DNA from 3 places in the Rhizobium ruizarguesonis genome. Region 1 is predicted to be linked to each of the others. Evidence: riboswitches for the same ligand, from Rfam matches in the RefSeq annotation. Region 1 holds a riboswitch; each other region holds the start of a gene.
What was found. Region 1 has a riboswitch for cobalamin ahead of fdhA (formaldehyde dehydrogenase, glutathione-independent). Riboswitches for the same ligand answer to the same signal wherever they lie in the genome.
Positions count from the first base shown of each region.

Region 2: linked by a shared signal. The riboswitch ahead of nrdH (glutaredoxin-like protein NrdH) and the one ahead of fdhA (formaldehyde dehydrogenase, glutathione-independent) in region 1 are both predicted to bind cobalamin.
Region 3: linked by a shared signal. The riboswitch ahead of bluB (5,6-dimethylbenzimidazole synthase) and the one ahead of fdhA (formaldehyde dehydrogenase, glutathione-independent) in region 1 are both predicted to bind cobalamin.

Region 1 is NZ_CP071681.1:542,396-550,142, forward strand. It holds gene J3P73_RS33615 (putative bifunctional diguanylate cyclase/phosphodiesterase) at 1-1,417, opposite strand, end outside; gene J3P73_RS33620 (ABC transporter substrate-binding protein) at 1,523-2,329, shown strand; gene fdhA (formaldehyde dehydrogenase, glutathione-independent) at 2,403-3,593, opposite strand; cobalamin riboswitch at 3,813-4,013, opposite strand; gene J3P73_RS33630 (DMT family transporter) at 4,154-5,077, opposite strand; gene J3P73_RS33635 (LysR substrate-binding domain-containing protein) at 5,190-6,065, shown strand; gene J3P73_RS33640 (GlxA family transcriptional regulator) at 6,040-7,065, opposite strand; gene bcoG (3-dehydrocarnitine:acetyl-CoA trimethylamine transferase BcoG) at 7,139-7,747, shown strand, end outside.
Region 2 is NZ_CP071678.1:4,492,925-4,500,671, forward strand. It holds gene queE (7-carboxy-7-deazaguanine synthase QueE) at 1-110, shown strand, start outside; gene J3P73_RS22020 (adenylate/guanylate cyclase domain-containing protein) at 129-1,361, opposite strand; gene nrdF (class 1b ribonucleoside-diphosphate reductase subunit beta) at 1,466-2,440, opposite strand; gene nrdE (class 1b ribonucleoside-diphosphate reductase subunit alpha) at 2,638-4,842, opposite strand; gene nrdI (class Ib ribonucleoside-diphosphate reductase assembly flavoprotein NrdI) at 4,821-5,225, opposite strand; gene nrdH (glutaredoxin-like protein NrdH) at 5,235-5,456, opposite strand; cobalamin riboswitch at 5,737-5,962, opposite strand; gene metE (5-methyltetrahydropteroyltriglutamate--homocysteine S-methyltransferase) at 6,146-7,747, opposite strand, start outside.
Region 3 is NZ_CP071678.1:2,749,904-2,757,650, reverse strand. It holds gene J3P73_RS13655 (HAMP domain-containing methyl-accepting chemotaxis protein) at 1-773, opposite strand, end outside; gene J3P73_RS13650 (DHA2 family efflux MFS transporter permease subunit) at 1,055-2,458, opposite strand; cobalamin riboswitch at 2,636-2,823, shown strand; gene bluB (5,6-dimethylbenzimidazole synthase) at 2,866-3,555, shown strand; gene J3P73_RS13640 (DUF2865 domain-containing protein) at 3,631-4,719, opposite strand; partial or broken gene J3P73_RS13635 (ribonuclease H family protein) at 5,099-5,632, shown strand; gene J3P73_RS13630 (NADP-dependent malic enzyme) at 5,727-7,747, opposite strand, start outside.

The DNA of each region.
Region 1 (7,747 bases):
CGTCTGGCACAACGGTCACGCCGATCGAGCCGCCGACGCGCGCGACCGCCTCGCCCCTCAAAAGCGGGAAGGGCTTACCAAGTTCGGCAACGATCGCGTCGCATATTGCCGGCAACACGTGATCATGATCTTTGATGTCCCGGAGAAGCAGGGCGAATTCGTCCCCTCCGAGCCGGGCAAGCGTGTCGCCCGGACGAAGCAGGGAGCGGATCCGCTCCGCAGCCATCCTGATGAGTTCATCGCCGGCGGCATGGCCGAACGTGTCGTTCACGGCTTTGAATCGGTCCAGGTCGAGAAGCGCGACTGCCGAGCGCTCGGCTGAATTCTGCGTCTCGGCCAGGCACTCGTCGAACCTGATCGCGAACAAGGCGCGATTGGGAAGGTCGGTCAGCACATCATGCAAGGCAAGCTGTCTTGCATGCAGCTCGCTTTTCTTCAACTCGCCGAGACTGCTTCGCAGGCGCACCAGCAAGACCGAGAACAGGATCGCGATCACCATGGCGGCTATCGAAAGCGCCGGCATCAATCGGCCGATCACCCTCGAACCTGGAAGATCGGGCCGCCATACGATGAAGCCGATCGGTTCGCCATTTGCCGTGGCGTCGATCTGGAACGCAACCTCGTTTTCGTCTGCATCGGCCGTGCGCGCGAAGCGCGCGCCGTTGAGGCCCTGTTGCCGGCTCAATTCGTCCAGCGCCGCACCATCGATAAACCGCACGACGATCAGGAACTGCCGCATCGTCTGCTGTTGCCGCTCATCAGCTTCGTTGATGGCGACGACGCCGACGATCGTCGGCCGACCTTCCAGCCGCATCAGATTGGCCAACGCAGTGTTGGAGCGCCCTGGGCTTGCAAGGCGGCTTTCCATCGAGGACGGCGTTCTTTCGTTGGAAGCCGAGCCTTGTCTCACCCCAAGGCGGGCATCGTGAAGGAGAGGCAAAAGGAGAGGCTTCATCCAGCGATAACGCTTTTCCGTTTGGGCGTCCGCCAGCATCAGCAGTTGCGCCTTCTCGTCGACGACGAAGGCCTGATCGTAGCCGAAGGCGGACATTGCTGTCTGGCTGATCGCGCTCCCGGCGGCCGCTGTCAGAACCGCATCGAGGCTGGAGGAACCTCCGCTTGACCGGGCAGCCGGATAAACACGGGTGAGGTAGCCGTTGCCGAACTGGCCGATGACATGCGCGACTTGATCGACCTGTTCCCGCAGGCGGGCGTTCACAAGCTGGCGCTGTCGATCAAGGGCGGCAGCGTCGCTCTCGGTTCCCGCCCACAGTGCCGAAAGCACGACCAGTCCGATCGCTCCAAGGCCGCTGACGGCAATCAGAAACAGAATTCGCCCCGAAGCGATCCAGGATTGCTGAAACGTGCTGGAGCTGGAAGGAAGAACGATCTGCAAGCCTAGACCCCTGAACACCACGACACGGGCGCATTGGTCGACGCTAACAAAGAAGCGTTCACGTAGAATTAAAAGCTGCGGCGCACTATGGGGCGAGATCGAATACGCCCCAAGGAGCTCCCGACGATGTTGCGCAGATCCCTTCACACTATAGTGCGCGGAGCCCTGATGACGGGCGCGGTGGGAATCCTTCTCGCCGCTGCCTTGCCGCTCCAGCTGGCTGCGCAAGATCGCATGCCGATGAGAATTGCCGTCGAAGGTGCATTTCCGCCCTTCAACTATCTCGATGCAAATAACAAGCTTCAGGGCTTCGACATCGATATTGCCAATGCGCTGTGCGAGGTTGGCAAGTTCGAATGCCAATTTATCATCGAGAAGTGGGACGACATCATCCCCGATCTCGTTGCCGACAAATACGACGCGATCATCTCATCCATGTCGATGAGCCTTGAGCGGCGTCAAAAGGTTGCTTTTACCGAAAAATACTACAACAGCCCGTCGGTGTTCATCGCCCGGAAGGATTCGTCGATCAGTAACGTCAGCCCAGCCGCCCTCAGCGACAAAATTCTTGGGGTGACCTCGTCGACAGCGCAGGAATCCTATGCCAACCATCTTTATCCGGACATGAAGAAGACGGTTTTTCGCTCTTCGCCCGAATTATACAAGGGGCTGGCGGATGGGAGTGTCGACATTATCCTTGAGGATAAACTCGCCATCTACGACTGGATTGCCAACACCAAGGCCGGAAGCTGCTGCGAGTTCAAGGGGCCGGATCTGGTCGACATCACATATTTTGGCGAAGGCGCCGGCATCGCGCTGCGCCTGGATGACAAGGAGCGTCTGACGCGCCTGAACGAAGCGCTGAAGAGCATCAAGGCGGACGGGACCTATGACATGATCAACGCCAAATATTTCCCGTTCAGCATCCAGTAATTCACCGGCCGATTTTCGAGAATGCGGGACGGTCGGGCTGTTGCCCGACCATCCCTGTCTTCGGTCGTGAGCGCTACGCGGCTTTCGCGACCTCTCCGTGCGGATCGAGGATATATTTTGTCGCTGCTCCATGGTCGAAGCTCTCATATCCAGCGGCGGCATCGTCGAGCGGGATGACCTTGGCGTTGACGATATCGGCAATCGGCAGCCGGTCGTGGAGGATCGCCTGCATGAGCTGGCGATTATATTTGATCACCGGTGTCTGGCCGGTGTGGAAGGACTGCGCCTTGGCCCATCCGAGGCCGAAGCGGAGCGACAGATTGCCGTGCTTGGCAGCGTTGTCGACAGCGCCCGGATCCTCGGTGACGTAGAGGCCGGGAATGCCGATCGAACCCGCGGCACGGGTAATCTCCATCATCTGATTGAGCACGATCGCCGGCTGTTCCCCGCCGGAATGGCCGCGTGCCTCGAAGCCGACCGCATCGATGGCGCTGTCCACCTCGTTGATGCCGACGACCTGCGCAATCATGTCGCCGAGACGGTCGCTCTTCGACAGGTCGATCGGCTCGAAACCGACCTTCGCCGCATGCGCCAGACGGTCCTTGTTGAAATCACCGATCATCACGACAGCGGCGCCGAGAATGCGAGCCGAAGCCGCAGCCGCAAGGCCGACGGGGCCGGCGCCTGCCACGTAGACGGTCGAGCCGACGCCAACGCCTGCCCGCACCGCGCCATGAAAGCCCGTGGGCAGAATGTCGGAGAGCATGGTGAGATCCCGGATCTTCGCCATTGCCTTGTCCCGATCGGGGATCTTCAGCAGGTTGAAATCTGCGTAGGGAATGGTGACATAGCGCGCCTGTCCGCCGATCCAGCCACCCATGTCGACATAACCGTAAGCGCCACCGGCGCGGGCCGGGTTTACCGTCAGGCAGACACCGGTATCCTGGGACTTGCAGCAGCGGCAGCGGCCGCAGGCGACATTGAAAGGCACCGAGACGATATCGCCGATTTCGAGCATCTCGACGTCGATGCCTTTCTCGATGATCTCGCCGGTGATTTCATGACCGAGGATGAGGCCCGGCATCGCTGTCGTGCGGCCGCGGACCATGTGCTGATCGGAGCCGCAGATATTGGTCGAGATCACCTTAAGGATCACGCCGTGTTCGATGCGGCGGCCGTCGGGCGCTTCCAGCTTCGGGTCGTCGATGTCGCGAACTTCGACCTTGCCCGGCCGGAGATAGACGACGCCTCTATTTTTGCTCATGGATTCCTCCCACTTGTTTGAAAGCCTCGATCTGCAACCGATGCAGTCGATGGCGACTTCCCTCCGGCCTGCCTCCTCTGCAGCCCGGTGTCGACAACACGAGGATACCGCCGCACCGGGCGATATTCGAATTTTCAAAACGGACAGATTGGATGCAGAAGTGAAGTGAACGCCACGGTTTTTGCCTGTCGTTCCGCTCGTGACCGTCTGCCGCAATCCGTCGATCTGCTGCGTAAGAGCTGGTTTCCGGCTCCAGAATCTCCTTCCGATCCATCTCGATATCTTTCCGGATGTCTATCCGGCGATTTCCTTGAGGATTTCAGTTCTTCTACCGCTGCGGGGCAGCGCCGGCGTCGGGCCGGCTTCCCAATGGTCCATTTCGCCAGTTTGCGAGATAGCGCCTTGAACAGTACAAACAAACCATGCCTGACGGAAAACAGCGATCAAGAAAACGACATGGGTGCAACTCAAAGACGACAGTCGCAAAGTCGCAATAGCGCTGCGTAGCGGAAATAATTGATCCCGCGAATACGGCGGTTTTCCGGTTCGTCCCGGAAGATTTAATCGCCGCCTAAAGACTTTAGGCGCGAGGGGCGCCGGCTGCGGTTGAAGTCGACGGCCGTGTGCCAGAGCACGGCGCCGAGGATGATCGCGCCGCCGAAAAAGGTGGCGACGGGCGGCTGTTCGGAAAACAGCAGCCACACCCAGAAGGGCGTGAGCACAATTTCCATCGTGCCGATCAGCGCCGCCTCGGCCGGCGGCATCCGCTTGGCCCCGGCAAGGAAGAGCACCAGCGCGAGAGAGAAATTGGTCGCACCGAAGGCGGCGAGAACGACCCAGTTGTGCAGGTCGAGCGAGCCGACTGAACCGAACGGGGCAAAGATGGCCAGCGTCAGGAAAGCGCTGACGACGGTCGGAGGCAGGCTCGGCACGCCGGGATTGATGCGCGGAATGATGATGACGAGCGCGAAGGACGCCGTCATGCCGAGCGCCAGCAGATCTCCCACACCAGTGCCGCCGCCGATCGACGAGGCGACGATGACCGCGACGCCGAAGAGCGAGATGCCGCCGGCAATCAACGTCCGCCTGGAGACCCTCTCCTTGAGGATGACCCAGCCGAGCATGGCCGCGATGAAGGGCGCGGTCGCATAGATCATCGTCACATTGGCGACGGTGGTCATGTAAAGCGCCCCGATGAAGCATACCTGACTGAAGGTCTGGCATGCGATCATGGCAAGACCTGTGGGATGGAAGACGGATCGCCATTGCCGCCGTGAGATGCCCCCTTCGAGGAAAAGGCAGGGGATCAGCAGGAACAGGCCACCGAACAATGATCGCCAGGCGATCGCCGTCCATACGTCGGTCGTCAGGAGTCGCGAATAGACGCCGCTCGCGCTCCAGGCAAGTGTCGCGGCAATGATGAGAAGCACACCCTTCTCGTGCTCGCTGCCTGCGAGGCGTCTGGCCGGATTTTCAATTGTCACGCAGATATTCTCAAAGAAGGAAGTCGAACGCGGCTTATTTGTGCGTCAAGAATTGACATCAGGCAAACGAATAGTAGAGATAGCTGTCATCGATTTTTTTAATGGCTTCCCCATGCACGAGCCGATTGAGAGCGACCTGCTCAGAACCTTCCTGGTCGTTGCCGAGACTTCCAATTTCTCCGCGGCCGCCCAGCGCATCGGGCGGACGCAATCGGCCGTCAGCAGCCAGATCAAGAGGCTCGAGGAGACGATCGGCGAGACTCTCTTCGAGCGGGGCGCCCGCGGCGTGCTGCTCACGCGCCCGGGCATACAGCTCGTGCCCTACGCCCGCCGGATCATCGATCTCTTAAGCGAGGCCGCCGCGACGATCCGCAGCAAGCCGCTGGATGGGCCTGTGCGCATCGGAATTCCCGAGGAATACAGCCAGACGGTGTTGCCGGCGGCGCTCGCGGTTTTCGCCGTTCGCCACCCGGCCGTCGAGGTTACCGTGTCCTGCGACTATACAGTCCGCAACCTCGCCGCCCTCGAGCGGGACGAACTCGATCTGGCCGTCGTTTTCGACTGGAGCGATGAGACCAAAGGCGAGGTCATCTGCATCGATCCGACAGTCTGGGTCACATCCATGGTCCATCGGTTGCACGACATCGATCCCCTGCCCATTGCGACCTATCGCAACTCCACCTGGTCACGTGATTATGCGCTCCGGTCGCTGGAGCAGATCGGCCGCAACTACCGGATCGCATTCATTGCCGATACGGGCTCTGGGCTGAAGAACGCCGTGATCGCAGGCCTTGCCGTCACAACGCTGTGCCGCAGCAACATTCCGCCCGGCTGCCGGGAGCTGACTGCCGAAGACGGTTTTCCGCCGGTCGATTCCTCCAAGGTCGTGCTCCGTCGGAGCACTTACCGTTCCAGCGAGGCTGTGCGCGAACTTGCCGATATGGTGCGGGAAGCGTTCCAGCCTATGCCGGCGCTTCCGATGGTGTGATGCGGCGGCGCAAACGCCGCCGGGTCTCCGACGGGCTCTCGGAAAAACTCGCCCGGTAGCTTCTCGCAAAGGCAGAGGCTGAGTTGAAGCCGGTCGCTGCCGCGATGTCGGCGAAGGAGGCTGTCGTCTCGATCACCTTGCGGCGCGCCGCGTTCAGGCGCAGCGCGAGATAATGCACATGCGGCGGCGCGCCGATGCTCTGCTGGAAGAGATCCTGCAGATGCCGGGCGCTGACGCCTACCCTGCGGGCCAGCCGCGCGAGGACCAGAGGCTGCTCGACATGCTCCTCCATCAGCCGCACCGCCTGCGTCACGCGGGGATCATGCAGGCGCAACCCCGCCGAGGCTGCGGAAAGCTGCTCGTCCGCATGGAAGGAGGGCTGCTCGTAACGGAACAGCCGGCTGACTTCGAGCGCCAGCGAATAACCCTGCCTTCGTCTTATCACCTCAAGCATCAGGTCCACGGTCGGAAGCGAACCGGAGGTCGTCAGCCGCTTGGCATCGATGACGAAACGATCCTTGACGGCCCGCACCTCGGGATAGGCGAGCGCAAAATCCTCGTAATCCTCCCAGTGAACGGTCGCCGGCAACCCGTCGAGCAGGCTTGCCTCGGCCAGCAGCCATGTGCCGGATTCGATGCCCGCAATCATCGTGCGGTAGCGAGCGGCCTGCGAGAGCTGCATCTTCAGCGCCGGTGTCGCGCTGCGGCGCCAGTTGTAACTCGCAAGCACGAAGAGCGGCGCTTCGTCCCTGGTCGCCTGGAAAACCCCGTTAGCGGGTATCGCGATATCGCTGGTGGTCGGAACCGGCGCTCCGTCCGGCGTGAGCAGCCGCCAGCGATAAAGCTCGCTGCCGGAGATGCGGTTGGCGCCGCGCAGCGGCTCGATGACCGACGCGATCAGGATCAGGTTCGCATCCGGCAGGATAAGAAGATCGATATCGAGCCGCTCCGTCGATCGTTCCAGCAAGGCCACCTCCTCGGATTTCCGATAATGTATCAATTACCTCCAAAAATGCAAAGCATCGCCGCCGATCCTGTCGCGTAATGCAGACAAGACGAGGGAGAACAAAAACATGCCTCTTGCCATGAACCGCGATGTTTTCATCACCTGCGCCGTTACCGGCGCCGGCGACACGGTGTCCAAATCCAGCCACGTGCCGATCACTCCCAAGCAGATCGCCGATTCCGCCATCGATGCGGCAAAGGCCGGTGCCGCCGTCGTTCACTGCCATGTTCGCGATCCGGAAACGGGCGCCGCCAGCCGCCGCAATGACCTTTACAAGGAAGTCACCGACCGCATCCGCTCGGCCGATGTCGACGTCGTTCTCAATCTCACCGCCGGCATGGGCGGGGATCTGATCTTCGGGGATGTCGAAAGCCCCCTTCCCCTTAACCCCAAGGGCACTGACATGGCCGGCGCCACCGAGCGCGTCAGCCATGTCGCCGAATGTCTGCCCGAAATCTGCACGCTCGATTGCGGCACGATGAACTTCAACCTCGGCGACTATGTCATGACCAACACGCCGGCCATGCTGCGGGCGATGGCGAAGAAGATGACGGATCTCGGCGTGCGGCCGGAGATCGAGGCCTTCGACACCGGCCATCTCTGGTTTGCCAAGCAGCTTGCCGAGGAAGGCCTGATCGAAGATCCGGTGTTGATCCAGCTCTGTATGGGCATTCCA
Region 2 (7,747 bases), on a different replicon from region 1:
TGGATCGGATGCACTGGCTTGTCGAAAGAGTGACGGCCGACCAATGGTTTGAAGTCCGCGTACTACCGCAATTGCACGTGCTGCTCTGGGGAAACAAACGAGGCGTATGAGCCCGCCTGCGCTGAAAATTATGCAGCGACGTGCTCCGGAAAGGCGAAAACATCGACGGGCTCTCCAAGCCCGCGCAGCGGGAAGGTGCCGAGACTATCCATGTCCTTCGCGCAGCCCGCCATTTCGACAAAGGCCCGCGACAAGAGCACCGGACGCTTGACCTCCTTGGTCAGGGTTTCCAGTCGCGAGGCGACATTGACCGCCGGGCCGATGACGGTGAAATCCAACCGCCGGCGCGAGCCGATATTGCCGTACATGACGTCACCGACATGCACCCCGACGCCGTAGCGCAGCGGTTCGCGTCCGTTGCCCGCATATTGCTGGTTCAATTGCGCCATCAACGCCTGCCCTTCGCGGATCGCCTGCAGCAGATCGTGACAGGCCGTGTCCTTGCTCAGAGGGAAGATCGCCAGCAATCCGTCGCCCATGAACTTCAGGATCTCTCCGCCATACCGTTCGATCGGGTCGGACATGGCGTCGAAGTAATCGTTGAGCAGATGGATGACATCGTCACGCGGCCAGAGATCGGAGATCGCCGTAAAGTCGCGCAGGTCGCAGATCATGATTGCCGCCCCAACGGTCGCGCCGCTGCCGCGCGTCGTGACGCCCGACAGGATCTGTTCGCTCGCATGCGGTCCGACATAGGTCTGCAGCAGCGTGCGCGCCATGATGTTCTTCAGCCGGATTTCGCTGACGAGCGTCAGGGCCGGCAGCAGATCACGCAGGAAATCGACATGCTCGCTCGTAAAACCGCCCGGCCGGCTGGTCGAAAATGTCGCGACATGCCGTTTGCCGAAAGTATGCTCGAGGGGCCACGCGATATACTCTGTGAGGCCGTCATCGCGCAGTTCCTGATAGAATGAATCCTCGTCGCCTTCGGCTGTGCCTTCCAGCTGTCTACGCACCTCCTCCGATCCCTGATGGATCGCGTTGACGGGGCTCTTCAGGAACTCCGGCGTATTTTCGACACCATAGGCGAAAGTGTTGATCTTCGCCTCTGCCAGGCCTTCCTTCCAGAGGATGCGGGCGCCGATCCATTGCGGATGGTTCGTCCTGAAATGCAATGTCACCCGCGCCACCGGCACCCCTGCCGCCAGCAGCTTCTCGCACATTTCCACCAGGATATTGTCGATGAACCGCTCGCCGCGCGTCTCGTTCACCAGCCAGTCGAGAATCCGTCTTCTGCGGATCGGCCAGACGCCTTCGCCCGCTTCAACGGCAGCCCCGGCCTTGTTCAAAAAAGACGACATCAAAAACTCCCGCTACGCCACATCATCGGCGAGGATAGAATTTAGTTTCCGCTGAATGTGGGCGATGAGAGAGCAAATGATAAGAGGCAGACGGCGATCAAGCCTCAGAAATCCCAGTCCTCATCCTCGGTCGCCACCGCCTTGCCGATGACATAGGAGGAACCGGAGCCGGAGAAGAAGTCGTGGTTCTCGTCGGCATTCGGCGAAAGCGCCGACAGGATCGCCGGATTGACCTTGCAGGCCTCAGCCGGGAACAGCGCCTCATAGCCGAGGTTCATCAGCGCCTTGTTGGCATTGTAATGCAGGAATTTCTTGACGTCCTCGGTCAGTCCGACGCCGTCATAGAGCGCTTCGGTATATTTCGCCTCGTTGTCATAGAGTTCGAGCAGCAGCTCGAAGGCGAAATCCTTGATCTCCTGCTTCCGCTCGTCGCCGAGGCGTTCCAGCCCGCGCTGGAACTTGTAACCGATATAATAGCCGTGCACCGCTTCGTCGCGGATGATCAGCCGGATCATGTCGGCCGTGTTGGTCAGCTTGGCGCGGCTCGACCAGTACATCGGCAGGTAGAAGCCGGAATAGAACAGGAAGCTTTCGAGGAAAACGCTCGCAACCTTTTTCTTCAACGGATCACCGGAGCGATACTGCTCCATGATCAGCGTCGATTTCCGCTGCAGGAATTCGTTCTCCTCCGACCAGCGATAGGCGTCGTCGACATCGGGCGTCGAGCACAGCGTCGAGAAGATCGACGAATAGGAGCGCGCATGCACCGCCTCCATGAAGGAGACGTTGGAAAGCACCGCCTCCTCATGCGGCGTAGCCGCATCCTCCATCAGCCGGATGGAACCGACGCCGTTCTGGATCGTGTCGAGCAGCGTCAATCCGGTGAAGACGCGGACGGTCAGCTGCTGTTCGGCCGCCGTCAGCGTTGCCCAGGAGGGAATGTCGTTGGAAAGCGGCACCTTTTCCGGCAGCCAGAAGTTGCCGGTGAGCCGGTTCCAGACTTCGAGATCCTTATCGTCCTCGATGCGGTTCCAGTTGACGGCGCGCACGCGGGAAGCGGGTTTGATTTGCATGTTCATTAGGTGGTCCCTCTTGAGGAATATGTCTGGGCGCCCCTCATCCGCCTGCCGGCACCTCTCCCCGCCAGCGGGGCGAAGGGGATATGCCGCACCCTTTTCCGTCTTTTATTGCCGGTTCGTGTGGCAAGTCCCCTCTCCCCGTCAGAACGGGAAGAGGGTTAGGGTGAGGGGCAAATGCTCCGGAGCGAAATATCAAATCACAGCGTGCAGGATACGCAGCCCTGCACCTCGGTGCCGGACAGCGCCATCTGGCGAAGGCGGATGTAGTAGATCGTCTTGATGCCCTTCTTCCAGGCATGGATCTGCGCCTTGTTGATGTCGCGCGTCGTTGCCGTGTCGCGGAAGAACAAGGTCAGCGACAGGCCTTGGTCGACATGCTGGGTCGCCGCCGCATAGGTGTCGATGATCTTCTCCGGCCCGATTTCATAGGCATCCTGATAATAATCGAGATTGTCGTTGGTCATGAATGGCGCCGGATAATAGACGCGGCCGATCTTGCCTTCCTTGCGGATCTCGATCTTCGAGACGATCGGATGGATCGAGGAGGTCGAGTGGTTGATATAGGAGATCGAGCCTGTCGGCGGCACCGCCTGCAGGTTCTGGTTATAGAGGCCGGAGGCCATCACCGCCTTCTTCAACGCGGCCCAGTCTTCCTGCGTCGGAATGTGAATGCCTGACGTCTCGAACAGCGCCCTCACCGTCTCCGTCGCCGGCTCCCAGCGCTGCTCCGCATATTTGTCGAAATATTCGCCGGAGGCATATTTCGAGTCCTCGAAGCCCTTGAAGCTCTGGCCCCGCTCGACCGCCAGCAGGTTCGAGGCGCGGATTGCGTGATAGGTCACCGTATAGAAATAGATATTGGTGAAATCGACGCCTTCCTCGGAGCCGTAGAAGATGCGTTCGCGGGCGAGATAACCGTGCAGGTTCATCTGGCCGAGGCCGATCGCATGGCTCTCGTCATTGCCCTTCTCGATCGAGGGAACCGAAGAGATGTGGCTCATGTCGGAAACAGCCGTCAGCGCCCGGATCGAGGTTTCGATCGTCTTGCCGAAATCGGCCGAATCCATTGCCGCCGCGATATTCAGCGAGCCGAGATTGCAGGAAATGTCCTTGCCGAGATGCTTGTAGGAGAGGTCGTCATTATATTCGCTCGCCTCGCTCACCTGCAGGATCTCCGAGCAGAGATTGCTCATCGAGATGCGCCCGGCGATCGGGTTCGTCCGGTTCACTGTGTCCTCGAACATGATGTAGGGATAGCCGCTCTCGAACTGGATTTCGGCAAGCACCTGGAAGAATTCGCGCGCCTTGATCTTCTTCTTGGAGATGCGGGCTTCGTCCGCCATCTCGCGGTACTTTTCCGTCACCGAAATCTCGGTGAAGGGCACGCCATAGACGCGCTCCACGTCATAGGGCGAGAACAGGTACATGTCCTCGTTGTTCCTCGCGAGTTCGAAGGTGATGTCGGGCACGACGACGCCGAGCGAAAGCGTCTTGATGCGGATCTTCTCGTCGGCATTTTCGCGCTTGGTATCGAGGAAGCGCATGATATCGGGGTGGTGGGCATTGAGATAGACGGCCCCCGCGCCCTGCCGTGCGCCGAGCTGGTTGGCATAGGAGAAACTGTCTTCGAGCAGCTTCATGACAGGGATGATGCCCGACGATTGGTTCTCGATATGCTTGATCGGCGCGCCCGCCTCGCGGATATTCGTCAGCGACAGCGCCACGCCGCCGCCGCGCTTCGACAATTGCAGCGCCGAATTGATCGACCGGCCGATCGATTCCATATTGTCTTCGACGCGCAGCAGAAAGCAGGAAACCAGTTCGCCGCGCTGCTTCTTGCCGGCATTGAGGAAGGTCGGCGTCGCCGGCTGGAAGCGGCCGGAAATGATCTCGTCGACCATGTCGCGGGCAAGGGTCTCGTCGCCGCGCGCCAAGGCCAGCGCCACCATGCAGATGCGGTCCTCATAGCGCTCGAGATAGCGCTTTCCGTCGAAGGTCTTCAGCGTATAGCTGGTGTAATATTTGAAGGCGCCGAGGAAGGTCGGGAAACGGAACTTCTTGGCATAGGCCTGGTCGAACAGATCCCGCACGAAATTGAAGGAATACTGGTCGAGAACCTCCTGCTCGTAATAGCCCTCGGTCACGAGGTAATCGAGCTTTTCCCGGAGATTGTGAAAGAACACCGTGTTCTGGTTCACATGCTGCAGGAAATACTGCTTGGCCGCCATTCGATCCTTGTCGAGCTGGATCCGCCCCTGATCGTCATAGAGGTTCAGCATCGCATTCAGCGCGTGGTAGTCGAGCGTTTCCGCCGCTTTCAAAGGGCGTTCGCCGGCGGGATGAGCAAAAGTGTTATGCGGTTTTGCGCCCGCATCCCGCGTCAGAGTTGTTCCCGTGTCCAAAACCGTTCCATTCCGTGTTTGACGTTGGCGACATCCGCTTCTGTGCCCAGCAGTTCGAACCTGTAGAGGTAAGGCACCTGGCACTTCCTTGAGATCACGTCGCCGGCGAGCCCGTATGTTTCGCCGAAATTGCTGTTGCCCGCGGCAATCACGCCGCGGATGTGTCCTCGATTTTCCGTATCGTTGAGGAAACGGATCACCTGCTTGGGAACGGCATCCTTGCCGCCGTCGCCGCTATAGGTCGGCACGATCAGCACGAAGGGTTCGCGGATATGGAACGCGTCCGCGCCACTTGACGGAATGCGCGCCGCGCGCAGTCCGAGCTTGGCGACGAACCGATGGGTGTTCTCGGACCGGCTGGAATAATAGACGATCAGGCCCATCGCCTTTCCTCAGGAAAGCGCGCTGATCATGTCGGGACGGAAGCCGGCCCAATGCCGCTCGCCGGCGATGACGACAGGCGCCTGCATGTAGCCGAGGCTGCGGACCCGATCGAGCGCTTCGGCATCCTCAGAGATATCGACGATGTCATAATCGACGCCCAACCGGTCGAGGGCGCGGTAGGTGGCAGTGCACTGGACGCAGGCAGGCTTGCTGTAGACGGTAATGGTCATGATATTCCTCGTGACGACGCGATTGGGACGCAGGACATTGATCGGAAATCTGTCGATATCCGTCGAAAAATCTCTGGTGATTTGAGCTATGCGGCTGTTTAGCCGCTGGGCGTACTCCGCCCTCTACCTCTAGCGGGTGGCGGCCTGAACTGAGATACTGACATGACTTCACCCCGAAGTGGCTCAATGCGAAGGTTTCGGGGGCGGAGGCTCGGGCCCGCGAAACGCGATGCGGACATTCCCCGCAGCCATGCAACGCGACCTTCCGGACACCCCGCCCGTGGACGTTTCGTTCGAGGCAGGTCTCCTGGCTCACGGGTCAAAGCACCCTGCCCCAGCCTTCCCGGAGCATCATGCTCCAGTGACCTGAAATCGGACAGTTGCTCGCCGCTTACAGTTGCGGGGGCAGCTCCGGCATTGCCGCGCCATGATGGCGAAGCGCACCGTATTCCCGTCTTAGCCGCCGATCCTCACGAATCGACGGAACCTCGAACACTAGATATGGTACGCGAATCGCTGATTGCGTCAACAGATTGTTGTGGCGGCACAGCAATGGCGACAACGAATCGCCGTGCCTGTGTATGATGTGGATAACGAAGCGTTAACGGAAAAGCGCTGTGGAGAACCCGTTCATAAAAGGAGCCCGCAAAAGCCGGCTCCTCGAGATGTTGCGGAGATTTAAGCGCCCCTCACCGACCCATGGTCCGCAACACATGAGCGGCGGCGACCATGTTGACGAGCGCCGGACGCACTTCTTCCCATTTGCGGGTCTTCAGGCCGCAATCCGGATTGACCCATAATTGCCCATCGGAAAGCCGACCGCGGGCAAGCTGCATGAGCTCGGTCATCTCGCCGACCTCGGGAACGCGCGGCGAATGGATATCGTAGACGCCGGGGCCGATTTCGTTCGGATATTTGTAGCTTCGGAAGGCTTCCAGCAGCTCCATCTTCGAACGGGAAGTCTCGATGGAGATGACGTCGGCATCCATCGCGGCAATGGCATCGATGATCTGGTTGAACTCCGAATAGCACATATGCGTATGGATCTGCGTCTGGTCGGCAACGCCGGTCGAGCACAGGCGGAAGCTTTCCACCGCCCAGTCGAGATAGGTCTTCCAATCGGCCTTTCGCAGCGGCAGGCCTTCGCGAAGGGCTGCCTCGTCGATCTGGATCATCGCCGCGCCCGCCTTTTCGAGATCGATCACCTCGTCGCGGATCGCCAGCGCGATCTGCCGGCTGACATCTGCACGCGCAAGATCGTCGCGGACGAAGGACCAGTTGAGGATCGTCACCGGTCCCGTCAGCATGCCCTTCACTGGCTTTTCCGTCAGCGACTGCGCGTAGCGCCACCATTCCACCGTCATCGGCTTCGGGCGTGAGACGTCGCCGAAGATGATCGGCGGGCGGACATAGCGCGAACCGTAGCTCTGCACCCAGGCATGGGCGGTGAAGGCGAAGCCTGAAAGCTGTTCGCCGAAATACTGCACCATGTCGTTGCGCTCGAACTCGCCGTGAACAAGCACGTCGAGGCCGATCTCCTCCTGCCAGCGGATCGCCGATTCCGTCTCTTTTTTCAGGAAGACTTCGTAGTCGGCTTCGCTGATTGCACCCTTTGCATAGGCCGCGCGCGACTTGCGCACTTCCGATGTTTGCGGGAACGAGCCGATCGTCGTTGTCGGGAAGAGCGGCAGTCGCAATCGGTCACCCTGAAGCGCTTTGCGCGAGAGGAATGCGCGACCCCGGCGTTTCATCCTTCCGTCGATGCCTGCCACTCGCGCCGTAACTGCGGCATCATGAACCCTCGAGGAAGAGGCGCGGGCAGCGACGGCGCGCAAAGACGCTTCAAGGGCACCGATGACGCCGCTCCGGTCCAAGGCCCCGCTGCCGAGCACGGCAAGCTCGTCCAGCTTCTGCGTCGCAAAGGCGAGCCATGTTTTCAGCTCGCCATCGAGCCCTGTTTCCAGCTCGAGGTCGATCGGAACGTGAAGAAGGGAGCAGGACGGCGCGATTTGAAGTCGATGCTCACCTAACCTGGAAACCAACGGCACGATCCTGTTCAGGATGGCGTTGAGATCGGCCCGCCAAATGTTGCGTCCGTCGATGACACCGAGCGACAGCACGAGGCTGTCCGGCGCCTTTTCCAGGAGGATCTCGATCTGCTGCGGCCCGCGCACCAGATCGACATGAAGGCCTGCGACCGGCAACTTAAGTGCGGCCGGAAGATTGTCGCCCATATCGCCGAAAAAGCCGACAAGCATGATCTTGAGATCCGGCACTACTTCGCCGAGTGC
Region 3 (7,747 bases), on a different replicon from region 1:
GCGGCGGCCTGCTCTCTTTCGACCTTGGCAATCGCCTCGTGGCGGAAAACTTCCAGGGCCCGCGCCAGAAAGCCGATTTCATCGCCGTTTTCCCTGTAGGTGACGGGTGAGACCAGATCGCCTTTCTGCAGCGCGCTGATCCGTTCGCTGATCACCCTGATGGGCCGGCCGACCAGGCTGCGCATGGCGAGAAGGAAGGCAACGACGGCCATGGCGGTGATCGCGGACTGCGTGAGCAGCGAAATGAGAACTTTCTGCCTGACTTCGGAAGCGATTTTTTCGACGGACCAGTTCGTGACGATGTAACCGGTGGCCTTGCCCGACTTATCCAGCGGGAGCGGCGCGATGATCGTCACGACGCCGGCAGATATTCTACCGTCATCGATGGTGGTCTTTTCCGGTTTCGCGCTGAGGCTCTTCGCCAGATCGGTTGGTGCGGGCAACCCACTAACGCCATCGCGCGCCCAGGTATCGACGGCGGCAGGTTCAGCGTTGAATGCGGCAAACTGCACGAGATCGAGCGAGGGGTCGTCGCGATAGAGCGAATAAGCCTCTCGAACGGCGTTCGCCTTCCCCCATTTCACGCCGCCCGCTGCCAGAGATGCAAATTGCTCGGCATCCTTGGACCAGTTCGCCTTGGCGCCATCGATCAAGGCCCGGGTTTCGTACATCCAGGTATAGGTGGCGAAAGCGGAAATGCCGCAGAGGTTCACGGCAACGATAATCGCCGCCAGCTTGGCGGTCAGAGGCATCGTCTTCAAAAATTGGAACATTCCGCGGCGGCCTAGAATTGCGGCTCAGTCGGACATGTTCCCGACTGGCGTATCAATACGGGCATCGACGCTGACGATCACATCACGAGCCCTCATGCCCATGTCCGAATTGCGACCCAAAACGCGCAAACGCAGTGTGTATTTGATGTGTGAATAAATCATAAAGTAGAATGGGGTGCTGGGGTACACGCGGGTCATTTCACCCTGGCGTCTGCCGGCGCCGAGTCTTGCGAACCGGCGGGTGAGGAATGCTTCCATCGCGCCAGGCAGATCTGTCTCGATCAGCTATTTTCCGCCACGGCCTCTTCGGGCTCGGCGTGCCGGCGCTTGCGGCCACGCGCCGTCAGTTCCGCCCCGGCATCGCGCGGCAGGCGCAGGAAGGTGATACAGGCCAGCGCCGAAATCGCCGAGACGCTGAAGAAGGCGACGTGGAAATCCGAGACCAGCAGCCTGCCGTCGTGAAAGCTGCTCGAAATTTCGAGGATGCCGCCGGCGATCGCCACACCCATCGCCATGGAGATACGCTGGGCAACGGCATTGATCGCGGTTGCCTGGCTGCTGTCGGCGTCGTCGACATCGCCGAAGGCCATGGCGTTGACGCCCGAGAAAGCCATGGAGCGGAACAGGCCGCCGATCAGCAGGCAGGCCATGATCAGGAACAGCGGCGTCTCGGCGGTGAAAAGGCCGTTGATGCCGAGGAAGATCGCCGCCAGCAAAGTGGTGATTGATATGACGGTGCGGAAGCCGAACGCCTTGAAGGTGCGCGAGGCGGCGAATTTCGAGCCCATGGAGCCGAGCGCGCTGACGAAGGTGACCGAGCCCGATTGCAGCGGCGTCAGGCCGAAGCCGAGCTGCAGCATCAATGGCATCAGGAAGGGCAGGGCGCCGAGCCCCATGCGGAAATTCGAGGCGCCGAGGATCGCCGCCCGGAACATCGGGTAACGGAACATCTTCGGGTCGAGAAGCGGATTGGGTGCGCGGCGGGCATGCAGGAGATAGAGGAGGCCGGCAAGGATGCCGATTGCAACCGTGGCATAACCGTAGATGACGGGCACGGCCGGCAGGCTGATCACCGACAGGCCGAAGACGAAGCCGGAGAAGCCTATGCCGCAAAGGCAGAAGCCGGGGAAGTCCATCGGCCGCGGACTGCGCGGCTCGACCGCCGGCAGGAAACGGGTGACGAGGATGATGCCGAGCACGCCGATCGGGACGTTGATCCAGAAGATCCAGTGCCAGGTGAGGTAGGTGGTGAGGAAACCGCCGATCGGCGGACCCATGATCGGGCCGATCAGGGCGGGGATGGTGAGCCAGGCCATGGCATCGACGAGTTCGTGGCGCGGTGTTCCCCGGACCAGCAGCAAGCGGCTGACCGGCGTCATCATCGAGCCGCCGGCGCCCTGAATCAGGCGCGAGACGACGAAGGCTGTGATCGAGTTGGAAAAGGCGCAGGCGATCGAGCCGATCATGAAAACGAAGATCGCCATGCGGAAAATGTTGCGCGCGCCGAAACGATCGGACATCCAGCCGCTGATCGGGATGAAGATCGCCAGCGCCACGAGATAACTCGTGACGGCAAGCTTCAGCGCGATCGGCGAGGTACCGATATCGGCGGCGATTGCCGGCAGGCTGGTGGCGATCACGGTGGAATCCATCTGTTCCATGAACAGGGCGACCGCAAGGATCATGGGCGTGAGGCGGGGCACGGGCAACCGAAATGCAAAGAGAAAAAGTGCGGCGCCATGGGCGTCGGTCAGGATCGGTTTGTTTCTAAGGCAGCAATGCGCCTCTGTCCATGAAATCGATGTCGCATGCAGCGTATCGGCGGCGTCATGCGGGCCGCCTTGCCGCAGCCGCGCTTTCCTGAAATAGATGCGCCGTCAGGTGCCCGCCGGTAAGGCGGGAGAATCGGGAATCCGGTGCAAAGCCGGAACGTGCCCAACGCTGTAAGGCCGACGTTTGCCGCTTCATCACGCCACTGGCTTCTTGCCGGGAAGGCTGCGGCAGACGAATGACGCCCAGTCAGAAGACCGGCCTGGCAAGATAGACCGATCCGCGCGGACGGCGGGGCGGTTGCGTTGTTGGGGATTTGACGATGCGACCCTTTGATGAGGATGCCCTTTCGGTGGCGTCCGGTTTTTCTTTGGCCGAACGCGAGGCCGTCTATCATGCGATCATGACGCGGCGGGACGTCCGCAGCCAGTTCCTGCCCGATCCCTTGCCGGACGAACTTGTGCAGCGGCTGCTGACGGCCGCCCACCACGCGCCCTCAGTCGGCTTCATGCAGCCGTGGAATTTCATTCTGGTGAAAAGCGCAACCGTGCAGGCGCGCGTCCGGGATGCTTTTGCGAGGGCCAATGAGGAGGCGGCGCTGATGTTCGAAGGGGAACGGCGGCAGGCCTACCGCTCGCTCAAGCTCGAAGGCATTGTCGAGGCGCCGCTCGGCATATGCGTGACCTGCGATCCCACGCGCAGTGGCAGCGTAGTGTTGGGGCGCACGCACAATCCGAGGATGGATAGCTATTCCACAGTCTGCGCCATCCAGAACCTCTGGCTTGCGGCGCGGGCGGAAGGGGTCGGCATCGGCTGGGTCAGCATCTTTCATGAAGGCGACCTGAAGAGCATTCTCGGCATACCCGAGCATATCGAGGTGGTCGCCTGGCTCTGTGCCGGTTTCGTCGATCGGCTCTATGACGAGCCGGAACTCTCCGTCAAAGGCTGGCGGCAGCGGCTGCCGCTCGATGAACTCGTCTTTCATGATGGATGGGGACGGAGCGAGCCCTAAATCAAGCGCGTCGCATCGAAGATGCATGTCGTAGTCCCAAAACCGCTGCGCAGTTTTGGGTGGCATGATTTGATATCACTGCTGTTGTGGCTGCGGGCCAGGCGTTGCCGGATTGGCGAGGTCGATCGAGCCCTGATCGCCGGCCAGAAACTGCGGGCCGACCTGACGGACGCGGTTCTGCGTGGGATCGTAGGGGCGCTCGGGAACGGATGGTTGCGGCGCGGCGGCATCCTTCGCCGGGGGATTGGTGCGGATGGTGGTGATGGAGCCCTGCTGCGGCGGTTCGCTCACCGCCTGCTTGGAGCGCATCTCCTCATAATAGGCGGTGAGATTGCAGGCGCAGGAGGATTTTTCCCCGGGCGTGCGGTTCTTGTAGGCAAAGGCATTTTTCATGGCGCTGTAGGGCGTGCCCGTTGCGACCGAGATCATGTTCGAGGCTTCGGTGCTCGTCACGTCACGATAGAATAGTTCGGTCTCGATGCCCGGGCACATCTTGGCGCAGGTCTGGGCGTCGCGGCCGAAATCGACCGACGTGGCGTTCGAGCTGATCGGGAAGAAGCCGCCGTCGCAGCTGCGCACGCACATGGTGCTGACCGGAGATAGCATCTCGGCCCGCGGCACGCCGTAACGCGGATCGACCTCGTCACCGCCGCCGAGCGGAATGAAGGTATCGGTGCGCATCGCCTGTTCCTCGACGCTCGGAGCCGGTTCGTTGGCGCTGCGATCGCTCGGGGCATAGAAGTTTTCGCTGTTGCAGCCATTGCGCTCGAGAGCGGCAATCAGTTCGCGCCGCGCGCCGTCATCGGCGCCGTTCTGGCCGGCCAGCTCGTCGCGGCGGTCCTGGAGATAGCGGATGTTGTCGATCATGCGGGCTTCGGACTGCGAGAGCTCGGCGCAATAATCGGCATTCTCGCCGCCGATGACGACCATGCTGCCCGAGGTGCAGCCGTTGCCGCGCAGCTCGTTGCGGACCTTGCGCAGCTCGAGGTTCTGCTCGGCCATGGCGCTGGCATATTGGCGCACTTCCGGGCCGTTGTTATTGCCGATCGACCGCGGCAGGTCGGCCAAGCGACCGCGCAGATCCTCACAGATAGTAGTTGTCTGCGCCGCGGCGGGCGCTGCGAAGGCAAGGAGGAGGGCAAGAGACAGGTTTCGGCGTTTCACGGCGTCGTCCCGGAATGAGCAAAGAATCGATCGGTCGATTGCGGCCTCGATAGCCGCGCGTTGTCTCTTAGCGTGTTTCTCTTAATAAGCTTGGAGATATTCCTAGCGCATTTTCGCGATTTTATCCAGCAAATGCGGGTGGTCCCTCTGTCGGGGAATCTGCTGTGCCGCCAAAAGCGGGACCTCCTTCTTTCAATTTTCCGGCGCTTGATTCTTCTTCTCGTTCGCCAGCATATCGGCAAGCTGTTGCGCGACATCAGGATCCGGCACGACTGGCCAATGCCGCGCTTGCGGCGCCGGTTGGGTTTACAGGCGACCGCGGGCACGGTATCGGCCAGCCACTTCGGCGGGCGCGGCCAAGGCGAGAAGGACGGCGAAAATGACAGACATTTCCAACGAGCTCCGCTCCCCTGCAGCGACAGTCGGGATACCCGAAGCCCAACACGGCCTCCACGTCTTCGTGGACGGTTGCTATGAACCCGGTTCCGGGCACGGGGGCTGGGCATTCGTCGCTTATCGTGATGCCGCGGAAATTGCCTCTGGCTTCGGTGGCGTCGAAGACTCCGCCAATAATTCGATGGAATTGACCGCCGTCCTCAAGGCGGCAATCTGGATCAACAGCGATACAAGCGGCGAGCCCGCGACCATCTGGTCCGATTCCGTCTATGCCGTTAAAGGCTGCAACAGCCGGCGGCATATATAGAGGAACAACGGCTGGAGGAAAGGCAACCCCAATGGGAATGCCCGAAACCGAACGATCGTCAATGCGGAACTCTGGAAAGCAGTCGATCTTCGACTATCCCAGAACGCCCTGGTGACCATTGCCTGGTGCAAGGGCCATGCCGGCATTGCCGGTAACGAACGCGCGGATGCGCTTGCGGATAGAGGACGCCTGTCGTTACGGGGTGATTGATATCTGCTTGATATCAACCGGCTGCAGATGCTCGGGACAAGCCCGAGCATGACGAAAGAGGAGTTGGCCGACTTTGTCGGGAGTCTGAGTCGGCTCACGCCGGCTGCGATGCCTCGACGACAGCGAGTGCCGCCATATTGACGACGCCACGGGAGGTGACCGAGGGGGCGAGAATGTGGGCGGGCAGGGCGGTGCCGAGCAGGATCGGCCCAACATGCAGGCCGTCCGTCATCGACTTCACCACACCGAGCGTGATGTTGGCGGCATCGAGGTTCGGGAAGACCAGGAGGTTCGCCTCGTCGTGCAGGGTCGTGTCCGGCATGACGCGCTTGCGCAACGCTTCAGTGATGGCGCTTTCGCCGTGCATCTCACCGTCGACCTCGAGGTCGGGCGCGGCTTCGCGCACGAGCTGCAGGGCGTTGCGCATCTTCGTGGCGCTTTCGGATTCACGCGAGCCGAAATTGGAATGCGAGACCAGGGCGGCGCGCGGGGTGAGGCCGAAACGGCGGATTTCCTCGGCCGCCAGCACCGTCGCCTCGGCGACCTCCTCGGCGGTCGGATTGAAGGTGACATAGGTGTCGGTGAAGAAGGTGGCGCCGCGCTGCGAGATCATCAGGCTGAGGGCTGAGAAGTCGCGGACATCCTTGCGCTTGCCGATGATCAGGCGGACGTCGCGCAGATGCTTCTCGTAACGGCCTTCCAGGCCGCAGATCAGCGCATCGGCCTCGCCGCGCCTCAGCGCCAGCGCGCCGATGACGGTGGTGTTGGTGCGCACGATCGTGCGGGCGGCTTCCGGGATGACGCCGCGACGGCCGACGAGGGAGAAATAGAGATCGACATATTCACGGAAGCGCGGATCGTCTTCCGGGTTGATGACTTCGAAATCCTGCAGCGGCCGGATGCGCAGGCCGTAGCGCTTCAGGCGCGTCTCGATGACTTGCGGGCGGCCGATCAGGATCGGTTCGGCAAGGCCTTCCTCGAGCAGCACCTGGGCGGCGCGCAGTACGCGTTCGTCCTCGCCTTCGGAGAAGATGACGCGCTTGCGCTCAGCGGCCTTGGCGGCGGTGAAGATCGGCTTCATGACGAAGCCGGAACGGAAGACGAAGCGGTTCAACTGGTCGAGATAGGCGTCGAAATCCTGGATCGGGCGGCGCGCCACGCCGCTCTGTTCAGCGGCCTTGGCGACCGCAGGCGCGATGCGCAGGATCAGGCGCGGATCGAAGGGCGAGGGGATCAGGTAATCGGGGCCGAAGACCGGGGTCTCGCCGGAATAGGCGCGGGCGGCGACGTCCGACGGCTCTTCGCGGGCAAGGGCTGCGATGGCGCGCACGGCCGCCATCTTCATCTCCTCATTGATCGTCTCGGCGCCGCAATCGAGCGCGCCGCGGAAGATATAAGGGAAGCAGAGGACGTTGTTGACCTGGTTGGCGAAATCCGAGCGGCCGGTGCAGATCATCGCATCGGGGCGGGCAGCACGGGCGAGATCCGGCATGATCTCCGGAGTCGGATTGGCAAGCGCCATGATCAACGGCTTGTCGGCCATCTGCGCCAGCAGCTCCGGCTTCAGTACGCCGGCGGCGGAAAGGCCGAGGAAGACGTCGGCGCCGCCGATATTTTCGGCCAGCGTACGCGTCTCGCTCTTCTGGGCATAGATGGATTTCCATTCGTCCATCAGCTCGATGCGGCCCTCATAGACGAGGCCTTCGAGATCGTGGACCCAGATGTTTTCGCGTTTTGCCCCGAGAATGACAAGCAGGTTGAGGCAGGCAAGGGCGGCGGCACCCGCGCCGGAGGCGACGATCTTGATGTCGGCGATGTTCTTACCGGCGAGTTCCAGCCCGTTCAGGATCGCGGCGGCGACGATGATCGCCGTGCCGTGCTGATCGTCGTGGAAGACGGGGATCTTCATCTTCTCGCGCAGGCGCCGCTCGACCTCGAAACATTCCGGCGCCTTGATGTCCTCGAGGTTGATGCCGCCGAAGGTCGGCTCCAGCGAGGCGATGGTCGAGACCATCTGGTCGACGCCTGCGGCGTCGATCTCGATATCGAAGACGTCGATGCCGGCGAATTTCTTGAAGAGCACCGCCTTGCCCTCCATAACAGGTTTGGAGGCAA